DNA from 4 places in the Paenibacillus sp. FSL R10-2199 genome. Region 1 is predicted to be linked to each of the others. Evidence: riboswitches for the same ligand, from Rfam matches in the RefSeq annotation. Region 1 holds a riboswitch; each other region holds the start of a gene.
The links. A riboswitch is a leader RNA that binds a small molecule or an ion and turns the genes downstream of it on or off. The one in region 1 is predicted to bind cyclic di-AMP.

Region 1 (5,000 bases):
GATGCCTGCCGCTGTGCCCACCTTGTCCACACTCGCGCTGCTGACGTTCATCGGGACGTGGAACAGTTACTTTTTCCCGCTCGTATGGACCACAACGGATGCTGTCCGGACCTTGCCGCTTGGAATTCAGAAGCTTCAGGATGTGGAGGGGCTCAGCCCGCAGATCGTGATGGCCGGGAATATGATGCTGATCGTGCCGATTCTGCTGGTCTTCCTGATTGCACGCAAGCAGATTATCAAAGCGTTCACCTACATGGGAGTGAAGTAGCGGGAATACCCTGCGGCCTTGCATGTTGAATACCAAATACAGCAGTTCATGGAGGAGAAACGAATAATGAAGGTATGGGGAAAAAGAGTAACTCCGCTGCTCGCCACTGTTGCACTGACCGCCGTTCTTGCAGGCTGTGCCACCACCGAAGCCGAATCCAGTGTAGCGGCCTATGAGAAAGGGGATTCCGTTACCGAGTTGAACTTCTGGACCTCCGCCGTGGAAGATGTAAATCAGAATCTGGTGGACCAGTTCAACGAGACCAAGGGAGCCGAGCTGAATATCCATGTGAATGCTGAATATCAAGGCGATTACTGGGAAATGCAGCAGAAGATCAACGCCGCAGCCATAGCGGGTACGCTGCCGAATGTTTTTATTGATGAAGTGGCAATGACTAAGGGCTTTGCCGACAGTGACATTATTGCCAATCTGGAACCGTTCATGGAAACGGACAAATTCGACACCTCGGATTTCAAAATCGGCGACCTCGGCAACCTGTATCTGGGCGAGGATCTGTATGCCTTTCCGCATATGCGGAGTGTTCCCGTAATGTATGTAAACAAGACGCTCGCCGCTAAAGAGGGACTGGATCCGAACGGTCCGGCGACCTTTGCCGAACTGGAGGCCTATCTGCAGACCGCATATGATGCTACCGGCCAGCCGCCGATGTACCTGTTCAACTATGACTTCTGGGTGATGGAGGCACTGCTGCATTCGTACTCGGATACCAATGTGGTCAATGAGGATGAGACGAAATCCAACATCAACAGCGAAGGTGCAGTGAAGCTGATCTCCTTCATTGAAGATCTGGAATCCAAGGGTCTGATCAAAGTGCTCGGGGTCACGGACAAGGATGCCTACTATGCCTCCATTGCCAATCCGGCCACTGCGCTGATCTTCTCCAGTGTCGGCGGCTACAAAACGTTCGCCGGCATGGCCGCAGAGAGTGGAATTGATCTCGGCGTATCCATGATTCCTGCCGGAGAAGACGGCAAACGGGGCGTCCCGGTCGGCGGATCGAATACGTATCTGGCGAATACGGGAACGGATAATGAGAAGGCGGCCGCTTTCGAATTCATGAAATGGCTGTCGGATACCGAGCAGGCGGCGTATGCTTCTGCCAATACCGGATATCTTCCGACCCGTCTTACTTCCCTGGACACAGACTTGATGAAAGAGACCATAGCTGCTTTCCCTGGCTACAAGGTCGCTTCCGAAGAGCTGGAATTCAGCAAAATGCGTCCGATGACCGGTACGTACCATGAGATTGAAGATCTGATGGGCACACGCATCAACGATATCTGGCTGGAGAACCTGCCAATTCAGGACAGCCTGGACACGCTCGCCAAAGAGGTGGATGACATCCTGAACCGCTGATTATAGATGATGTTTAAAGCAAGCAGAGCAGTGAGTCTCCGGTAACGGGAGAATCGCTGCTCTGCTTTTTGGGTTCACTGCGGCTGGTTTCTGCGCGTGTTGGGCAAATTCACCTAAGCTATTCATTCATAGACGAATATGGGCTATACTGAAGTTTCTGTTAATCTATATCCGCAAAAATATATGTAATCGCTGAGTTCCGTAATGGAAGCGGGGAAACCAAGTTTTCTGGGGTGAATCTCGAGGAATCGAGTAGGGCTACTCTTCAAGCCCGAATCCGGCAGCTAACTCCGTAAGCGACATGAGAGGATGCACAGGTAATGCCGTATATTGACGTCAATGGAACTACCCTCTATTACGAGGTGTCGGGCAGTGGTCTGCCCATTGTTTTTATTCATGATTATTCGACTTCACATCATCTGTTCGAGCCTCAGGCGGAGTATTTCAGCAAGCGGGCGAAAGTGATCTTGTTTGACCTAAGAGGGAATGGGCAATCCGGTAAAATGGATGTGGAGATCAGCCGGATTGTAGACACGCAGTGTGAAGATCTGAAGGGATTATTGGATGGACTGTCCGTAGAACGGGCCGTCATCGTAGCTTGTTCCAGCGGTGCTGTGCTTGCCCAGAAATTCGCCTATCTGAATCCTGAACGGGTAATTAATCTGGTGTTGGTGGACAATTACATCCTAGGAGATTGTACGTCCAAAGGCAGCAAAGTGCTGGAGCTCTTTCAAATCTGCGCATGGGCCGCCCATTATCTTCCGGCTGAAATGTTCATCCGTTCTTTGCGCATTACATATAACAAATGGCTGTCTGCGTATCATATTCTGAGAAGAGAGCTTGTCCATGAACGGACAACAGAATTGATTAAACAGCGTCTGGCACTAAGACATACGGACAGCTACGGGTTTGCACTAAGGCTGCAGGTTCCCGTTCTTTGTGTATCAGGCAATCAGAATGAGCGGGTTCTGGAGCAGGTGAGACAAACAGCGGCCAAATATCCGCTCGCCACGCTGGCAATACTGGAAGATGCCATGTATCCCAGCCATTTATGTCAGCCGCAGCACTTCAACCGGCTACTGCTTGATTACCTGAAAGACCAGCAATGCTTCCAGCGGAAAATTTATTAACGGCACCTGTAGAAAATCTTTGACAAGTATAACAGGTACCGTTATAATAAATTCAACAGGTACCGTTACATTGATTGACAGGTACCGTAAATATATCCCTGGGAGGATTCATAATGAATATGAATGCTGAATTGTACGACAAGCTCGCCAAGCTGCAATGGCTGTTGCAGAGACAGCATCTGAAGAACCACGCCGCTGTTGGCCCTATGGCAGATACGTCACGGGGACAAGGCAGGATCATGGCGTTTCTCCGGATGAAGGACGGAATCAGCACGAAGGATTTATCCTATATGCTGGACATTCGTGTATCCTCGCTCAATGAATTGCTGGCCAAACTGGAGAAGGCCGAATATATCACCCGTCAGCCTTCCGAGACAGATAAACGCATCATGCTGATTTATCTGACGGCGAAAGGGCGGGAGGAAGAGGGCCAGGAGGTTGAGGGCGGCAGCATATTTTCAGTCCTGTCTCCAGAAGAACAGGCAGCCTTCGGTGAATACCTGGTCCGCGTCATTACAGCCTTAGAAGAAGAACTAGGAACAGATGCAGACCGTGATGTAATGGCTATGTGGATGGAGGCCGCTAAGGAGCGCATAGGATCAGCGGAATTCGACAAGCTGATGGCTATGCGCGGACAAATGAGCAGAATGTGGGGAAATATGGATGACGGACGCTTTAGCGGAAGATTCCCCGGATTTGGCCGGGAAGGTCAAGGCGGCGGCATGAACGGCTTCGGCTGGCCTTCCAGAGATGGTAGAGACGGCTCGAAGGACAACTCCAGTGATTCGGATGACAAGTAAGTAAAGCATTTCCTATTAGCAGCAGCGCTGTCTTTCCCGAAGAACTGAAGGCAAAGGCAGCGCAATAAAGATTTTACCAAATACAGTCTGAAACTGACGATTAGTCAACACCCGCTCACGAGACCCGTATTGTCATTTGTTACGGGTTTGTTTGGTGCGGCACAAAGTTCGCAATCAATTTATAGTTAGAATTCTAACTAATATAGAGACTAACATACAGGAAGAAAGTGGTGAACCGCATGGATACAGAAAACCTCCATTACTTTGAAAAAGCACCGGTTGCAAAAGCCGTAGCGCACTTCGCAATACCAATGATGCTTGGAACGTCAATGAGTGTCATCTATTCCATCCTGAATGCATTTTTCATTGGAACGTTAAATAACACTGCCATGTTAACCGCACTTGCCTTAACCTTACCGTTATTCGCGGTCATTATGGCGCTGGGTAACCTGATTGGTGTCGGCAGCAGCGCCTTCATTTCCCGTTTGCTGGGAGAGAAAAATACGGCTGATGTTAAGCATGTGTCTGCATTCGCCTTTTACAGCAGCCTGGTTCTCGGTCTTATCGCGATGGCCGTCGGCCTGCCGCTCATTAATTCTATCGTACATGGCCTCGGGGCAACGCCTGACTCCTTCGGATTTACCAAGGACTACGTCACCATTATGCTTATTGGCTCACCCTTCGTTGTATTATTCTTCACATTGGAGAGTATTGTCCGCTCGGAGGGAGCCGCGATAACATCTATGATTGGTATGCTGCTTAGTGTGGCCGTGAATATAATTCTCGATGCGCTGGTCATCTTCGTCTTCCACTGGGATGTAATCGGTGTTGCGTCTGCCACGGTCATTTCTAACATGGTTGCGAGTGCTTATTACGCCTATCATATAGGATTTAAGAGTCGATTCTTAACAGTCTCACTGAAACAATTCAAGGCCACTAAGGTCATTCTAAGAAATGTATTCAAAATCGGAGTTCCCGTCTTTGTAATGAGTCTCTTCATGGGTGCCATGTCGCTTATCTTTAACCGTTTTCTGGTTGAGTATGGGGAGCAGGCTATTGCGGGCTTCGGAATTTCCTCACGATTGCTGCAATTTCCCGAGTTAATCCTGATGGGCTTAAGTGAGGGCGTCGTGCCGCTTATTGCGTTCTCTTTTGCAGCGAACCGATTGCGCATGAAGCATACCATTCAATTCACCATTAAAACAATTCTGGCGTTAGCCATCTTGTTCGGCGTTATCGTCTACCTGGTCTCTGACCACTTAATTGGTCTATTCACCAATGATCCGCAATTAATTGAAATGGGCAGCTACATTCTGCATGTCACGTTCTTGTCCTTGTTCATTACAGGTATGACGACGCTATTCACGGGGATCTTCCAGGCAACAGCACAAGGGACCGCCGCCTTCATTATGTCAGTTATTCAAG
Region 2 (5,000 bases), on a different contig from region 1:
CACTTAATAACGGGCAACGCTGCTCTGTTGTCTTACATTTATGGGAAAACTACTTACGGGACAGCCTTTAGATCAGCAGCCACAGCGTTCATATCAGCTTATGCGCAAACCATTTGTCGCCTCTGAAGCGCCATAGAAACACAAATCCCCGGACGGCCCACTCGCAGTTCATCGCCAGCCAGACCCCCAGCACACCGTAGCCTAGGACGATCCCGAGAATGTAACCGAATACGACCCGGAACAGCCACATCGACAGCATGGAGGTGATAGAGGTGAAGCGGGAATCCCCCGCTGCCCGCAGCGCGGACGGCAGAATGAAGCTGACCGCCCACAGCGGAATCTGGGCAATAGCATTCACCAGCAGGACTACAAACAAGTCGTCAATGATCTCAGGAGGCGGAGAGAAGATTGACACCAGCGGATGGAACAGCGGCATCAGGAGCAGGGCGACCAAGGCATACGAGGCTGAACCGATCCAGAGGAAGGACTTGATGAATTTTCTGGCATCTGCCACATCCCCCCGCCCGATGCTTTGGCCGACCACCGTCACGATCGTCAGAGACAACGCACTGGCCGGTATCTGAAACACCATCGCCAGCGAGCCGGCAATAGCATTGGTCGCAATCGCATAGGTGCCCATACTAACAATAAAAATCTGGGTCAGCAGCTTGCCGCCATTGAAGAACATCTGCTCAGCTGCAAATGGAACGCCGATGAACATAATTCTGCGCAGCATAGAGACCGGAACATGGAACAGGTCGCGGACCCGCACACGCAGTACCGTGTCAATCTTGAACAGGTACACCAGGGCAAAGATCATGCCCGCATACCGCGCAATATTGACCGCCAGCGTCATCCCCAGCACACCCATGTGCAGCAGGTTAATGAAGACTACGTTCAGGAGTACGTACAGCAGATTCATGATCAGCGACAGCATCAGCGAAGCCCGCGTCCTGCCGACGCCGCGCAGCGCACCGCACACCGCCTGAACCACGGCGATCCCCAGATAAGAAATACTGCTGCCGATCATGTAGATCCGGGCATTATCCAGCACATCGGCGGAAGCTGTTCCGAACAGCAGGTTCAGTATCGGCGTGTGGAAGCCCATGAGCAGAAGTCCGATTCCCACGGCGATCAGCGATACCGAGGTAACCGAACCCGCCGTAGCCTGGGATACCATCCGGTCGTTGCCGCTGCCTTTGTACTGCGCAACGACCACTGTCCCGCCGGTAGCAATGGCAACGAATACGTTGATCAGGAATATATTCAGTGAATCTACCATATTCACCGCACTGACCGCCGCCATGCCGGATGAGCTGATCATCGCAGTGTTTACCAGATTAAGCCCGATGATGAAAGCCTGGTCAATCAGGATCGGAATAAATAAAGCTACAATTTGCCGGTAATCCATCCCTTCCCCGGAAAGGTACTTCTCCAGCCATTTTTTGGCCGGCAGTCGAGCCTGAAGCTGCATAAATATATCACATTCTTTTCTGTAGAATAATTGCGAGCAGACAGTACATTCCTTCCAGTTTACTACAAATCCAGCTTCACGTCTGTGACCAGTGAGAAAAACCGGCACACAAAAAAGCAATAAATCCGCAATTCTCCATTAACGAAAGAACGGCGGCTTTATTGCTGCTGTATATGAATTACTGCTCTTTATCCCGGCCAAGCAGTCCGCTGAGCGCTTCGGTCACATTCATACCGGTAAGCGTCTGGGTCAACTCAGGAACCTGGGCCATTATTTTGGCAATATCACCGGTAATTTTGTTCACGCCTGAGGTAGCTCCATCCTGGGAAATCACTGTAATCTTATCCACCTTGGCGAGCGGGGAAGCAATTTTCTCAGCCAGCTCCGGCAGTATTTTCAGGAATTCCACGGTAAGCGCAGCTTGTGTGAACTGTTTGTACGCTTCGGCTTTCTTCTCCAGGGCTCCCGCTTCCGCCGCTCCGGCCAGCTGGACAATCTCCGCATTCGCTCTCCCTTTCGCCAGCTCAGCTTCCGCCGTGGCCAGTCCGCGCTTGGTCGTTGTCGCTGCCTCGGCTTCCGCCTCAAGAATCTGCCGCTGCTTGGCGGCTTCCGCTCTCATGACCGTAGCCTGGTTCTCCGCCTGGGCAGGCTTGATCACCGTTGCCTCCAGCTCCCGCTGTCTCAGCTCGACTTCAATTTCCCGGACTGTGCGGTTGGCCTCCGCTTCCATCTGCGTGATTTTGACCTGTTCGGTAACGAGCGATTGCTTAATTTTGTTCTGCTGCAATTCATACGCAAGATCCGCCTGTGCCTTCTTCACTTCTGTCTCCAGCTTGAAATCCGCCTGCTTGATGTTCAGTTCCTTCTCAAACAGGGATTCCTTCGCGCGGGCGGCGGTTCCCGCTTCAATGGTGGCCTGATGCGCATTGGCTTTGGCAATGGAGGATTCCTTCTCCGCCTCGGCCTGCTTGATCTGAATGTCGCGTTCCGCTTCCGCCTTGGCAATGCTGGCATCGCGGCGGATGCGCTCAATTTCCGGAACCCCCATATTGTCGATATACCCTTTGTCATCCGTAATTTTCTTGATGGTGAAGCTGACGACCTCAAGCCCCATCTTGTCGAGGTCCTCCGAGCAGGTCTCCCTCATCTTGCTGTTGATTTCATCAGGCGTCTTGAGGATGGATTCCACCGTCAATTGCCCGATCAAGCCGCGCAGGTGGCCCTCCACCGAATGCAGGATAATCGTCTCGCGGTCTTCTTCCGGCCGGTCGATGAACTGCTCACTGGCCGTCAGAATAGCGGTGGGATCGCTTTTGATTTTTATCTGGGCGACCGCCTCCAGGTTGAGCTTGATGCCCTGCCGGGAGAACATCGCCTGCGCCGGAATGACATCGAAGCTCATCAGCATCATCGAGATGGTCTTATTGTTCTGGAAGCCGGGGATGACGAACGTACCGCCGCCCTGCACCACTCTTTTACCGCCGAGACCGTATACAATCATCGCCTGATTGGGCGGGACTTTTTTATAAGCGGTCACGATACTGAACAAAGCCAGCAGAATAACAACAACAATGCCCGAGATTAAATAAAGAATAACCATTTGGTCCGACACTCCCGTCATTTATAATTCTCCGAATTCCCTCTCGAAGAGGGTTACTTCCGCCATTCCCTTATCCACCTTCAAAATAATCACCCTGTCGCCCCTCACAAGCTGCTGGCCGCTTGCTGCCCTCACTCCAATGGAGCGCATCGTTCCGTGCAGCACATATTTCATTTCCCCGGCTGTCCCATCTGCTGCAGGTACACTGATGTACCCAAGCTGCCCTGCCTGCTCATAATCCAATTCATTCATGCTGCTGTCATACCGGGTCATCACCCGGGCCAACACTGCATACATCAGACAACCTGTCAGCAAGGCAATCATGGTGCAGATCAGCACTACTGCAAGCACGCCCATTCCGCTGAAGCGGATAAGCACATAACCGGAGCCGCCCCAGACTGTGACAAACACCATCAGCGGGAGTATAGGCACAAAGCCCGGCCCCCCGGCGTCACCGCCCCCCGCATGCAGATGACCCGCCAGGCCATGCCCGTGAAGTCCGCCGCTGAGGAGCAGGAGCAGTCCGACCCAGAAGCACACGATAAATATAGTTAAGATAACGATCACCTCCTTAGGCAGTTCAGATCACATTATAAATACACTTTCCCGTTGTTATATGAATTGTTATTTTTGATTCAGACCGTCTTCCACTGCTGCTGCACAGCAAAAAGACCACAGCAGCAACAGGGCTCTCCGTGGTCGGTTAATCGATCATGGCGCTCATCCTCTCTCTTCGAGGCTTACGGGGTTAGCTGACGGATTCGGGCAGCGAGATTGCCCTACCTTGCCGGAGCACCGTTACAGCATGCAGCAAGGATTCACCCCAGGTGAGCGGCCGCTATCTGAGCAAAAGCCGTAATCACCGTTGGTTCCCCCGTTCCCATTACTGGAATTCAGCCATTTGAGAACAGTTAAATTTCATTCGGTTGTTGATTTGAATCTTACGCCTGCAGCCATTTAATGTAAAACGCTGCGGTTGACAAAAGAAGCCAAAAATGCCGTCCCTGCATGAATGAAGGCGTATTCTTTGCTTTCGTTCTTAAGCGGCCGATGATTTACTCCTTCTTGCTCCGTTTCTCTGGAGCAGTGCTGTTACATAGCAAAGAGGCTGTCTAGTAAGCAGTGAATCTGCTTACTAGACAGCCTCGGCCAGCAAATATTATCAATACAGTATAATTTCTTTATCGTTTCTGTGCTTCCAGCTCCCGCGTAAGCTCCAGCGCTTCAATACCGGCCAGCAGTACTATGCCAATTCCGTGAGTATCGTTGAGCTGCCAGGTGAGCTGCTCCTTGTAATAGAGCTTATTGAACGAGTAGCCTGATCCCCGGCAGACGCCGTAGACATTCCCCTGCTTGTCGATGCAGTATTCGGCAAGGGCGTGCCAGCCGCGTATTGCCGCAGCGGCGTAGGGGTGCGGCTTGAGCAGCCAGCCTCTGCGCACCCCTCTAGCGAAGGCATACACGAACATTGAAGAGCAGGATGCCTCCGCATAGGATTCAGCATCCGTCAGAACTTGATGCCATAGCCCTGCAGCATCCTGTAGCCGCAGATACCCTTCACACAGCTCCCGGAAATAATCCAGCAGCTCCGGCCGCTGCGGGTGCTGCTCCGGCAGAATCTCCAGCAGCTCGGTCAGTGAGAACAGCACCCAGCCGTTGCCTCTGCCCCAAGGCACACCATTCGGCTTGCCGAATTTATAGTCATAGACATGGTGCATAATGCCAAGCTCCGGCTGGAACAGCCGCTCGCGGTAGTGCAGAAACTGGGCCACGGCGTCATCCAGATAGGCAGCATTTCCGGTTAGCTGATAGTACCGGACCAGAAAAGGGGTGCTCATATACAAATCATCACACCACATTGTTCCCTGCATGAAATCGGTCGTGCCCCGGGTGCGGTAGAGCGCACCCGCCTCGTCACGGGACTGT
Region 3 (5,000 bases), 1.7 Mb from region 1:
GCAGATCGGTGGCAATCAGATAGAATTTGCTTTCCTTCGGCGAACGGATGATAAAGGGATCTCTGGCTCCCTTTTCCCCGAGCTCCGAGCGCAGAACAGGCAGACCCGCGTTCAGATCCTTAAAGTGCAGGCCGTCCTCACTGTAGGAGAAGTAGACCTGTTCGCCATCCGGCTGCTCCCCGATGAAATGAACTAAGAGATAACCGGTGTATGCGGGTATAGATTGAGACAAGCTAAGCCCTCCTTAGGGAATTATTATACCGAACAAATCTTCCAGTCCGGCTTCGTGTCATTTAGTTAACACAAACATTAATCTATTTACTATTATATTAATATTATAGTTAGGGAACATAGATAGAGTCAATGCTGTTTCTGCTGAAATTCACCTGAGAAAAAAAACCGCTGAACGGATTCAGCGGCTTCATTACCTTTTACATGGCTGCAATGTCTGCCACCTAATGATAGCTGGGCAATAAAAATCAACCTGCTGGATCTCTCACGTTTACGGGATCACCGCTTTGATCTTCACCCGGGGCTAGTCGGGCTCCATCCTTGTTCAAGTAAGGAACACTGCGCCTATCCACTCAAAATTACAGCTTCGTTTCACCAGCCGGTTGCGCCCGAGACTGGTTACAGCCTTGCCTTCGCCATCAAAGCCCACAAAATTTGTTCATTTATTGTTCAGTTAAGACGTTTACACTATGCTCGAGGGAGGCATCTAACCTTGGGAAAAAAGCGAGCAGAAGAAAAACGGAAATGTGAGTGAGGTAGCTGCACTAACAACCATTACGCCAAAGGAATGTGCAAGCAACATTATTGGAAGGACTTTCGGTTTTATATGACAACCCTCTCCATTTATAGCATTTATATGTTGATTTTCCCGGTTAACTATCTCTTCAAAACTCTCACACGTATATGCAGATGAAAAAAGATTATCCCAAATTCTATTTAATTTGCTGCATAACGCAATTAAGTATAACGGAGCAAGGAGAGATTATTATTGAAGCCTCTAGGGTTAAACAACGCCGCAACATTAGCGAAGATAAAGGATCTGCTGAAGTGGTCCGTGCAGGATCGTCCGGGCCTCTCTATGAGATGGCAAGACCCAATATTCTAATTGTGGACGAGGATCCGGTGAACCTGAAAGTGTTGGCTAATATTCTCTATGAAGAAAATTACAGATTAACTGCGGTCTCCAGTGCCCATGAAGCCCTTGAACTGATCCGCTCTGCTTCCTGGGATTTGTTAATTGCCGATGTGAAAATGCCGCAAATGTCAGGACATGAGCTTACCAAGCAGGTCAGACAACATTTTGATATTACGGAGCTGCCGATACTCTTGTTAATTACCCATTCGATTTCAGAAGAGTCATATACAGAATTCTTACATGGAGCCAATGACTATGTAACCAAACCTGTTGAAAGATTAGAGCTGAAGTACAGAGTGCAGGCATTGATTTCGTTGAAACAATCGATTGACCAAAGTCTGCGGATGGAAACAGCCTACTTGCAGGCCCAGATCAAACCGCATTTCTTATTCAACACCATCAACTCCATTATGGCCCTGAGTGAATTTGATATGGAACAGATGCGTAATGTAGCGGGTGCATTTGCAGATTACTTGCGGTATAGCGTTGATTTCATTAATACGAATCAGCTGGTGGATCTGGAGAATGAAATTTCCCTGGTGAAATCCTATTTATTCATTGAGCAAGTCCGTTTTGGAGACAGGTTAACTGTGGTGTGGGAGATCCAGCCCGCTCTCCGTTTCAAGCTTCCTCCGCTGTCCATCCAGCCGCTCGTTGAGAATGCAGTAAGACATGGATTGCTGAGCCGGGCGAAGGGCGGCGAACTGGTGGTGCGCATATATCAGGCGGAAGCTGGCGCCTGTGTACAGATTATAGATAATGGCAAAGGGATTCCGGCTGCCGAGATTGAGAACCTCCTAAGCCTTACCCGGCATAACACCGGGGGAATCGGCTTAAGGAATACCAACCGCCGCTTGGTTCAGCGGTATGGCCAGGGTCTTCTTATCCAGAGTGAACCGGGCAGGGGCACGACAGTATCGTTCATGATTCCTCTTGATAATCATCCGGTATCTTAAGTTCCAACCGGATTTCACCACCTCATAAATCACGTCTAATGTCCGCGCATCTGGGCATTACTCCCGATACCTCGGTTACGCGGGGGCAGTGGCTGAGTCTAAGCAAAATGGACAAGCTCAAACCATGAAGCTGCCGCTCATTGAATTCGGGCCGGAATGTATTTATTGCACCTTCAAGTGGTTAAGATGATCCGCAATCCGGTTAAGCTCATCGGCAAGCGCCGCCAGGGAAGCAACAAGCAGCTGCTGTCTGTCCGGCTTCTTCGGCTCGGCGCTGATTTTCTCCATTGGCGGAGGAGGTTGCAACTCCTTCTTGTCCTCTTTGCCATACATCGGAAAGCCGTCTTCAATCAGCAGACGAACAATGGTACTAAGATGGTAACGCTCTGCACGCAGTTCACTGATCCGCTTCAGTAGTTTCAAAGTTTCATAAGGGTAAAGCACCTGGTCTCCCTGACGGGTCGCGGCTACAAAATAAGAGAAATACTCTAGCCATCTCTTCACTGTGGTCGGAGGTAATTTCGATATCGTGATCAATTCCAGCTGCGTGTAATGGCGAACCATAACATCTCTCCTCTTTCTAGTGGACTTATATATTTTAATGGTATTCGTGTTCCACGAAATAAATGTGTGAAATTACTTATTTGCGTTTTTTCGCATCAAAAACGGCCAACTGCCTGCGAAGGCAGTTGGCCGTAGATACATCCGGCTATGGGAAAATGCACGTTTACGAAGAAGTGGGCCGATCCACTGGATATTGCAGTCCCGCCGGACCCGCCGGTTTCGCCGGAGGCTTGAGGTTACCCTTCCCTCACTGTTCAGTTCCTTGAACAACCGATCCATTCAAAGTCATAAATGACCGCACCATACTCTGCTGCAATTTCCTTCGTGCGGTCTGTCGAGCTGGGCGAGCACAGCACCACTGGAACAAGCTACGATCACAGCCTTCTCTACAGATAAAGCGTCCAATAACAGCTTCAAATCTTCACATTGTGTGTCTACGATCCGGCTAATCTCCACATCCATTTTCCCCGATTGCCCGTTCCCTCTTAGATCAAATACGATCACTTTCGCACGCTTGCTGAAATAATCCGCTTGCGGCTCAAACAGATGATGGGAGGTCGAATAATCATGAATAAAAACAATGGGCAGACCGTTGCCCGACATCTCGTAATATAGCGACGTTCCATTCACTTCAATATGCGGCATAAACAGTGCATCCTCTCATGAACGCTTGCGGGGTTAGCTGCCGGATTCGGGCCTGAAAGTAGCCCTACTCGTTTTTCCCGAGATTCACCCCATATAACCTGGAAGTATTATTTTGCAGACGTTTCCTGACTTTCTTCCCCCAGGACCTTCAGATCATCCTGTATGCTTCCCTTCCATAAGGGAACTCCGGAACGGTAGGCTGCCCGGCCATTTAAATGGCCTGCCACCGGTGAAGTGATGAATACAAAAACAATCGCCAGCAGCAGCTTGATATTAACCGTTCCGTCTTTAAACCAAAAGTACAGGAAGCCTCCTGTCAGCAGACACAGCACCCCGAAGGTTGCACTTTTGGTAGCCGCATGTGAACGCAGGTACACATCAGGCAGCCGGACCAAGCCGAAGGCACTTAAGCCGCAGAAGACTGCACCCATCACCACAAGAATGGAGCTAATCAGTTCACCTGTCATTCGGGTTCCCTCCATCCTCTATAACGGCTCCCCGTTCAATATATCTGGCCAGTGCCGTTGTTCCAATAAACGTCAGAATACCGATAACCAGAATAACTTCAAGAAAATCCTGGGTATCCAGCAGCATACAGAAAACAGTGATCATTGCGAGTACATGAATGCCTATCGTATCGAGCGCGGCAACCCTGTCTGAACGGGTTGGCCCTTTCAGGAGACGGAACAGGCATGCCAGCATCGCCAGCGCCAGAATGATCATTGCCACGGTTAGCATAACTTGGATCATTACCGGGTCACCTCCATAATCGCTTGTTCGAAAGTGCCTCTAATCTGCGCGACAAGCAGCTCTGCATCTTTAATATCAATTGCATGAATGTACAGCGTCCTGCCATCCTTCGAAACATCAAGAGTCAGGGTTCCCGGCGTCAGACAGATCAGGCACGATAACAGCGTAACCTCCCAAGCCGAGGTCAAGGCAGTCTCATAAGCAAAGATACCGGGACGTATAGCCAGCTTTGGACGGATGATATGGCCGATGACCACGAAATTCGAGACCGTAAGTTCACGGGCAAAGATCAGCAGAAGCTTCAGTATAGCCCATATACGTATGAGATAGAATGGCCGGGTCCGGGCCAGGGATTTCGTCAAAATCAGCAATAATATAATACCGATGACGTAGCCCGCTATGAAGCTTGAGCCAGAGCCATCGTTATTTATCGCCATCCACAGAAAGGCAATCAACAGATTTAAGAGGAATTGTAGGGCCATCTTCTCTACTCCTTCATTATGGCTTCAATGTACCGCGCAGGTGACGCCAAAACCTCGCCTGCCTGCGATACATAAGCATAGACGGACTCGGCACCGACCCCCATAGCAATCACAAGCAGCAGGAGTCCGGCGGCAATAGCCGATGCAGCCTTCAAGTTCACTCTAGGCAATTCATTCACCGGTTCATTTCCCCAGAACGCCAGCCTGAACACCTTCATCAGGGAATACAGCACCAGTAAGCTCGATCCTAGTCCAATTAAGGACAACGTCAGCATTCCCTCAGCCAGAGCTCCGCGGATGATCAGAATCTTGCCGGCAAACCCGCTCAGCGGCGGAATACCTGTCAGGGCAAGAGCAAGGATAAAGAACATCCAGCCGATGAACGGATACCTTTTAATCATCCCGCCCATACTGCCTAGCCGGTCAGTTCCGGCTGCGGATATAATCATCCCGCCC
Region 4 (5,000 bases), 4.3 Mb from region 1:
TGAGCCGGTGATTCAGGTCGGAAGCGGGGTTGTAATGTACGATAAAGAAACGCACCGCATCAATATTCTGCTCGGCGACGAGGATTTGGCATCGGTCGTTCTGGTGTAGACCGGAAGCAGCTGCGGAGCCGGAATTTGTCCCAGGCATCAGCCCATGTTAAAATTGGGATGAGAAGTACTATTCGCCGGGATTTAAGAATACATTAAATCGAAAAAAATCTTTGGCCCGGCACATCCCTTGGACTTTAAGAAGCTGAGGGATGTTTTATTTGAAAGACAGGACTGCTGTGATATAGCTAATTAAGCAAGGGAGGAAACAAATTGCCATTTACAGAGGAAGAACTGCGGGAGCAGATCGGCAAGCTGGAAGGCTGGAAACTGGAAGAGGATATTATGGTGCGCAAATATATGTTCAATGAATATATGAAGGGAATTGCTTTTGTGGATGAGGTTGCTGCGATTTCGGAAGCGTTCGACCATCACCCGCATATCACCATTGACTACAAGACCGTTATCCTGCGTCTGCCTGCAGATGTGGAGAAGCTGGATATACGCCAGGCTAATGAAATTAACGAGGCTTTTGAGAAAAACCGTTAGAGGACAGGATCCTTATGGAAATGACAGTACCGCCTGATCCATAAAAATGCCCGTGCAGGGATACCAGGGTATCCTTTGCAGCGGGCATTTTGCTTTGGGCATGTTATTATTTCTTCTCGGCCAGCCATAACGCGACATTCGCAATTTCCTCAGGGGCTAGTTTGTCTTTGAAGGAAGGCATCTGCCCGCGGCCTTTGGTCACAATGCTGTAAATCTGCGCCGCGTCATGCTGTGCGCCCTCCTGCTGCAGGTTCGGCCCTACACCGCCCTGAAGCTGATCCCCGTGGCAGGTGATGCAGTTGGCTTTCACCAGGGCCTCCGCGCTGGTTGCGTCCAGCACAACCTCAGGCATTGTAGGTTTGTTCTCTTCAGCCACCTCGGCTTTGCCGGGCAGGGTAAACATTAAGACCACGGCAAAGGCACAGGCGGCAAAAAACAAACCGCTCATGATCCATTTCTGCATCTGCATCCGTCCCTCCATGTAAGCTGCTTCCTTCATTATACCGGATGGTGAAGCGTTATCATAGTATTTGTGTCAAAAAAATGAACGAAACTCCTGGGAAAATTGCAAACATACAGAAGTGGAATGCTATTTCTCATAGACCATACAATAAAATGGCTTATCGCCAGTTGGGGTTCTGCGTTCATAAGTATCCGTTATGGTAAATCCGCATTTCTGGTAAGCACGGATGGCCCGCTGATTCCAGGTCAGTACCTCCAAATCGATCTCCCGTTCCGGATAACGCTGCAAAGCCGCCTGAACGATGGCCTTCATGAACAGATGTCCCATGCCATGACCGCACAGATCGGGCCGCATGCCGATTCCAAGCCGGACTACACCCTCCATAGGGAACAGCTGGGCGAAGCCGCACAGGATTCCCTGTCCATTCACAACGGAAACGTATTGCTCGCTGCGCAGCTGCGGATCACCGAATTCAACACCGAGCGCCTGCATCTGCTCCCAGGGCATCCAGCCGTAAATATTATACGGGGGCCTGTAGTTCCACTCACAGATCTCAGCAGCATGCCGCGACTCCATAGGAACAACATAAAAAGTTACCGGGGAACTTATCATAAGCGGAGGCCTCCTTTCAATGGAACATTACTTCATTCTATAAATATTATATACAAAACGAGCCGGATTCGACGCAAAAACCTTGCAGAAAGACCGGAACTTGACAAACGCCAATAAATATTTTATGAAAGAGCGAAATTGGTGTTTTACAAATATAGAGCGGGGTAAGTAATTTTATAGACAAAAAAATAAGCCCTCCTCCAAGATTTCGGCAAAAATCCTGGAAAAGCGCTTATATTTAGGACAAATTATTGCACATCGTCATTCTCTTCGGAATCCGCAGCCACAGTCTTGTAAGCATCTGTACTCATAATCCGTTTGGCGCCAACGTAGCGGTTGACGTAGTAGCTGTCACTCAGCGAACTGATGGTTACACCACGCGAGGAAGAAGCATGTGCGAACTCACCGTCACCAACATAAATACCGACATGAGAAATGCCTTTGCCGCTTGTATTGAAAAATACAAGATCGCCCGGTCTCATTTCATCGCGGGATACAGCAGTGCCCATCTCATATTGGGAGCCGGATTGGTGGGGCAGGTTAATTCCGATCTTATCAAAAACATACATTGTAAATCCGGAGCAATCAAAACCGTTCGTGGATACACCGCCGGATACGTATTTGGTCCCGATGGCTTTGTCGATAACTTTATCCATTTTGGAATCCGCGAAAGCGCTTCCTGCTCCAATGGTGAAGATGATGGAAAAGCTTAGTACTGCGGCTGCTAGCTTCTTCTTCAAAAGTAAATACCCCTTCCAAATGCCTACGAGGTTAGCTTAAGGGTTCGGTTGAAGGTCCCCTATGACCCCTCTTAGAATAGGAGGTCAATTCACCCAAAGTTGGTTCCCCCGTTTCCCTAAATCTTTAGGGAACTCGGCACGACTGTTGATTAGGATTAGCTGTTATTCAATACATGACAAAACCTTTGTTAAAAGCGATTCAATAATTACAAAAATGTTACTAAAAGCTCACTGCGATAATTGTAGCAAAGACTAGGGCGCTTGGCAATCACTTATAACATATTAATGCATTTTTTTTGCGTTTTTTAGAGTTATAGCTGCATAGAAAGACTCATATTTACGCAGCAGGTGAGCTATTGATGAATTTTTCTTTGGATTTGGGATAAAAAGGTGTTTCAGGGCCTGCAGATGAGTGTAAAAGGTAGAATAAGGAAAAGGAAAAACCCGGGAATGATTACGGCAATAATCAAAACCGGGCTCGTATAAGTTACATTTAGTTGTTAGAGGTACGAATATTCGAGGAAATGTTCAAGGGTTCAATCGTAAGCGACAGCTTGGTAGGCTGTTGTGCTCATCACTCTTTTAGCGCCAACGTAGCGGTTGGCCCAGTATGCCTGACTCAGCGAACTGATGGTTACACCACGCGAAGAGGAGGATTGTGCGAATTTTCCATTGCCGACATAAATACCGACATGGGAAACTCCGTTGCCCAGGGTATTGAAGAATACCAAATCACCGGAACGCAAATTACTCTTGGATACGGCTGTTCCAACGCTGAACTGTGCCTTAGAGGTGCGCGGCAGGGTAAGGCCGATACTCTTGAATACATATTTGGTGAATCCGGAACAATCAAAGCCGCTGGTGCTGGTGCCCCCGGTTTTATATGACGTTCCAATGGTTTTTGAGATCACAGTATCCATTTTGGAATCTGCGAAAGCGCTGCCCGCTCCAAGTGTGAATACCATCACAAGACCCAGCGCTGCTGCGGTGCATTTCTTCTTAAAATTCTGACTTCTCAAAAGATGTACTCCTTCCAAGGCCTGCGAGGTTAGCTTAAGGATTCGGTAGAAGGTTCCCCTATGACCCCTCTAAAGCGAGATCAATTCACCCAAAATATGGTTCCCCCACTCCCCGGTGCAGGGAATTCGGCGTTTTGTGCACCAGAATAGTGACATATCGACATAAGGTTAAAGGCTTCGGTTACATAGCTGCTTAATTCCATTTGAAAGATTACAAATTTGTTACTAGTAGTACAGGCATCATTGTACCAGAGGATTTACAGTTTTGCAAATCAACTTGTCGCAGCTGTAAACAAAAAAGAGTCATGCACCTCACCAGAGGGGCGATGACTCTTTTAGTATGCCGTTTTGGCGGCCGATTATTGTGGGAATGATTTACTGGACCAGAGATGATACTGCGCGGCTATGCCCCACATTTTGAATAGGGTGGACGGCAGTGGAGCTGCCTGGCGCAGGAGCAGGGCCGGGAGGCCGGGGCAGAAGAGCGCTGCAGCGCTGCAGAGGATCAGCGTCAGCAGACTTCCTGCGCCTATAATGACGGATATCCCGATGGAGTGGAGAAGCACCTTCAGACAGACCAGCAGCGAAGTGAACATGCCCGTGCCGGCGGTATAACCGAACTGCATATACAGCAGCAGCTTGCGGATAAGGAAGAGGTAGACGAGCCAGCCCAGCACATAAGGCACGAGCGTCAGCAGCAGCGGATAATCGAGAATGCCGTTCAGAAGCAGACGGTACATCTTCGGCAGCAGCCAATAGAGCGGCAGAAGGGCCAGCGCCCATTCAACGAGACTGAACAGCAGTACAGGCAGACCATAACGCTTCATCCCGGGAAAAAAGAACAGTCCGCGCTCCCCGGCACGTTCCTGGTGAAGCTCGTGCAGCAGGCCCGCCCGGATAAAGGGGGAGAGCAGCAGCCGCAACAGAGTCAGTGCCAGGAGCAGCCATAGCCATTGCCGGACGTCCGGGTCCGTGTGCAGCGCAGCCTGCCCTTCAATATAATACAGCAGCCTGCCTATGCTACTGCCGCCGGCATTCGCATCCGGATAGCGCAGCAGTACCGGAACGACGGCGCTTTTAATGAATTTGTACATGAAGTAGCCCCAGAACAGCCGGTAGATAAATAGCAGAATCAGGATATAAAATTGCTCTTTCATGCTGTGCCAACCGCGGGTTATCGAAATTTTCACAATCCTTCACCTCACCAGACAAGAGTTCCGAGCAGGGTTTCAAGCAGTGTCGTCGCACTGAGCGTCCAGCGGGAAAGAGTATTGTGCTCAAGCTCCGCCATTCTGAAATTATTGAGATGCTTGCTCTCCAGCAGTATGGAATGTCCCGGATCAATCTCGGCGGAGACCAGAGGTGCTTTATACGATAATTCAAACGATGTTGTCTTCCCTTCGCCGTTCCAGTATTGCTGAACCGAGTACCCGTCCGAGAAAATAAATTTTACAGGAACATCCCCATAATGGCTGCCCTTGTTGCTTACCTCAACTACAGCATCATATTGAATCCCCGCTCCGTTGCCGCCGTCCCGTTTAGCCGTGAGCCTGATGTCGTCTACTGCAA

Region 2: it holds a riboswitch for cyclic di-AMP, as region 1 does, so the genes downstream of both, NYE33_RS31140 (hypothetical protein) here and NYE33_RS22750 (alpha/beta fold hydrolase) in region 1, are expected to answer to the same signal.
Region 3: it holds a riboswitch for cyclic di-AMP, as region 1 does, so the genes downstream of both, NYE33_RS14895 (alpha/beta fold hydrolase) here and NYE33_RS22750 (alpha/beta fold hydrolase) in region 1, are expected to answer to the same signal.
Region 4: it holds a riboswitch for cyclic di-AMP, as region 1 does, so the genes downstream of both, NYE33_RS03665 (C40 family peptidase) here and NYE33_RS22750 (alpha/beta fold hydrolase) in region 1, are expected to answer to the same signal.

What each region holds. Positions count from the first base shown of each region.
Region 1 covers NZ_JBBOBO010000001.1:5,184,128-5,189,127, reverse strand. Annotated here, with positions in the region: gene NYE33_RS22760 (carbohydrate ABC transporter permease) at 1-268, shown strand, start outside; gene NYE33_RS22755 (ABC transporter substrate-binding protein) at 335-1,645, shown strand; cyclic di-AMP (ydaO/yuaA leader) riboswitch at 1,826-1,958, shown strand; gene NYE33_RS22750 (alpha/beta fold hydrolase) at 1,966-2,775, shown strand; gene NYE33_RS22745 (MarR family winged helix-turn-helix transcriptional regulator) at 2,889-3,575, shown strand; gene NYE33_RS22740 (MATE family efflux transporter) at 3,815-5,000, shown strand, end outside.
Region 2 covers NZ_JBBOBO010000002.1:735,855-740,854, forward strand. Annotated here, with positions in the region: gene NYE33_RS31130 (MATE family efflux transporter) at 89-1,474, opposite strand; gene NYE33_RS31135 (flotillin family protein) at 1,653-3,095, opposite strand; gene NYE33_RS31140 (hypothetical protein) at 3,096-3,641, opposite strand; cyclic di-AMP (ydaO/yuaA leader) riboswitch at 3,797-3,983, opposite strand; gene NYE33_RS31145 (glycoside hydrolase family 88/105 protein) at 4,256-5,000, opposite strand, start outside.
Region 3 covers NZ_JBBOBO010000001.1:3,440,095-3,445,094, reverse strand. Annotated here, with positions in the region: partial or broken gene NYE33_RS14910 (glycoside hydrolase family 43 protein) at 1-232, opposite strand, end outside; gene NYE33_RS14905 (response regulator) at 1,096-2,103, shown strand; gene NYE33_RS14900 (MerR family transcriptional regulator) at 2,266-2,667, opposite strand; gene NYE33_RS14895 (alpha/beta fold hydrolase) at 2,953-3,312, opposite strand; cyclic di-AMP (ydaO/yuaA leader) riboswitch at 3,320-3,476, opposite strand; partial or broken gene mnhG (monovalent cation/H(+) antiporter subunit G) at 3,450-3,779, opposite strand; gene NYE33_RS14885 (Na(+)/H(+) antiporter subunit F1) at 3,769-4,062, opposite strand; gene NYE33_RS14880 (Na+/H+ antiporter subunit E) at 4,062-4,544, opposite strand; gene NYE33_RS14875 (Na+/H+ antiporter subunit D) at 4,550-5,000, opposite strand, start outside.
Region 4 covers NZ_JBBOBO010000001.1:852,745-857,744, reverse strand. Annotated here, with positions in the region: gene NYE33_RS03690 (hypothetical protein) at 1-109, shown strand, start outside; gene NYE33_RS03685 (4a-hydroxytetrahydrobiopterin dehydratase) at 322-597, shown strand; gene NYE33_RS03680 (c-type cytochrome) at 704-1,060, opposite strand; gene NYE33_RS03675 (GNAT family N-acetyltransferase) at 1,187-1,672, opposite strand; gene NYE33_RS03670 (C40 family peptidase) at 1,921-2,412, opposite strand; cyclic di-AMP (ydaO/yuaA leader) riboswitch at 2,418-2,561, opposite strand; gene NYE33_RS03665 (C40 family peptidase) at 2,949-3,377, opposite strand; cyclic di-AMP (ydaO/yuaA leader) riboswitch at 3,435-3,573, opposite strand; gene NYE33_RS03660 (hypothetical protein) at 3,791-4,588, opposite strand; gene NYE33_RS03655 (M1 family metallopeptidase) at 4,633-5,000, opposite strand, start outside.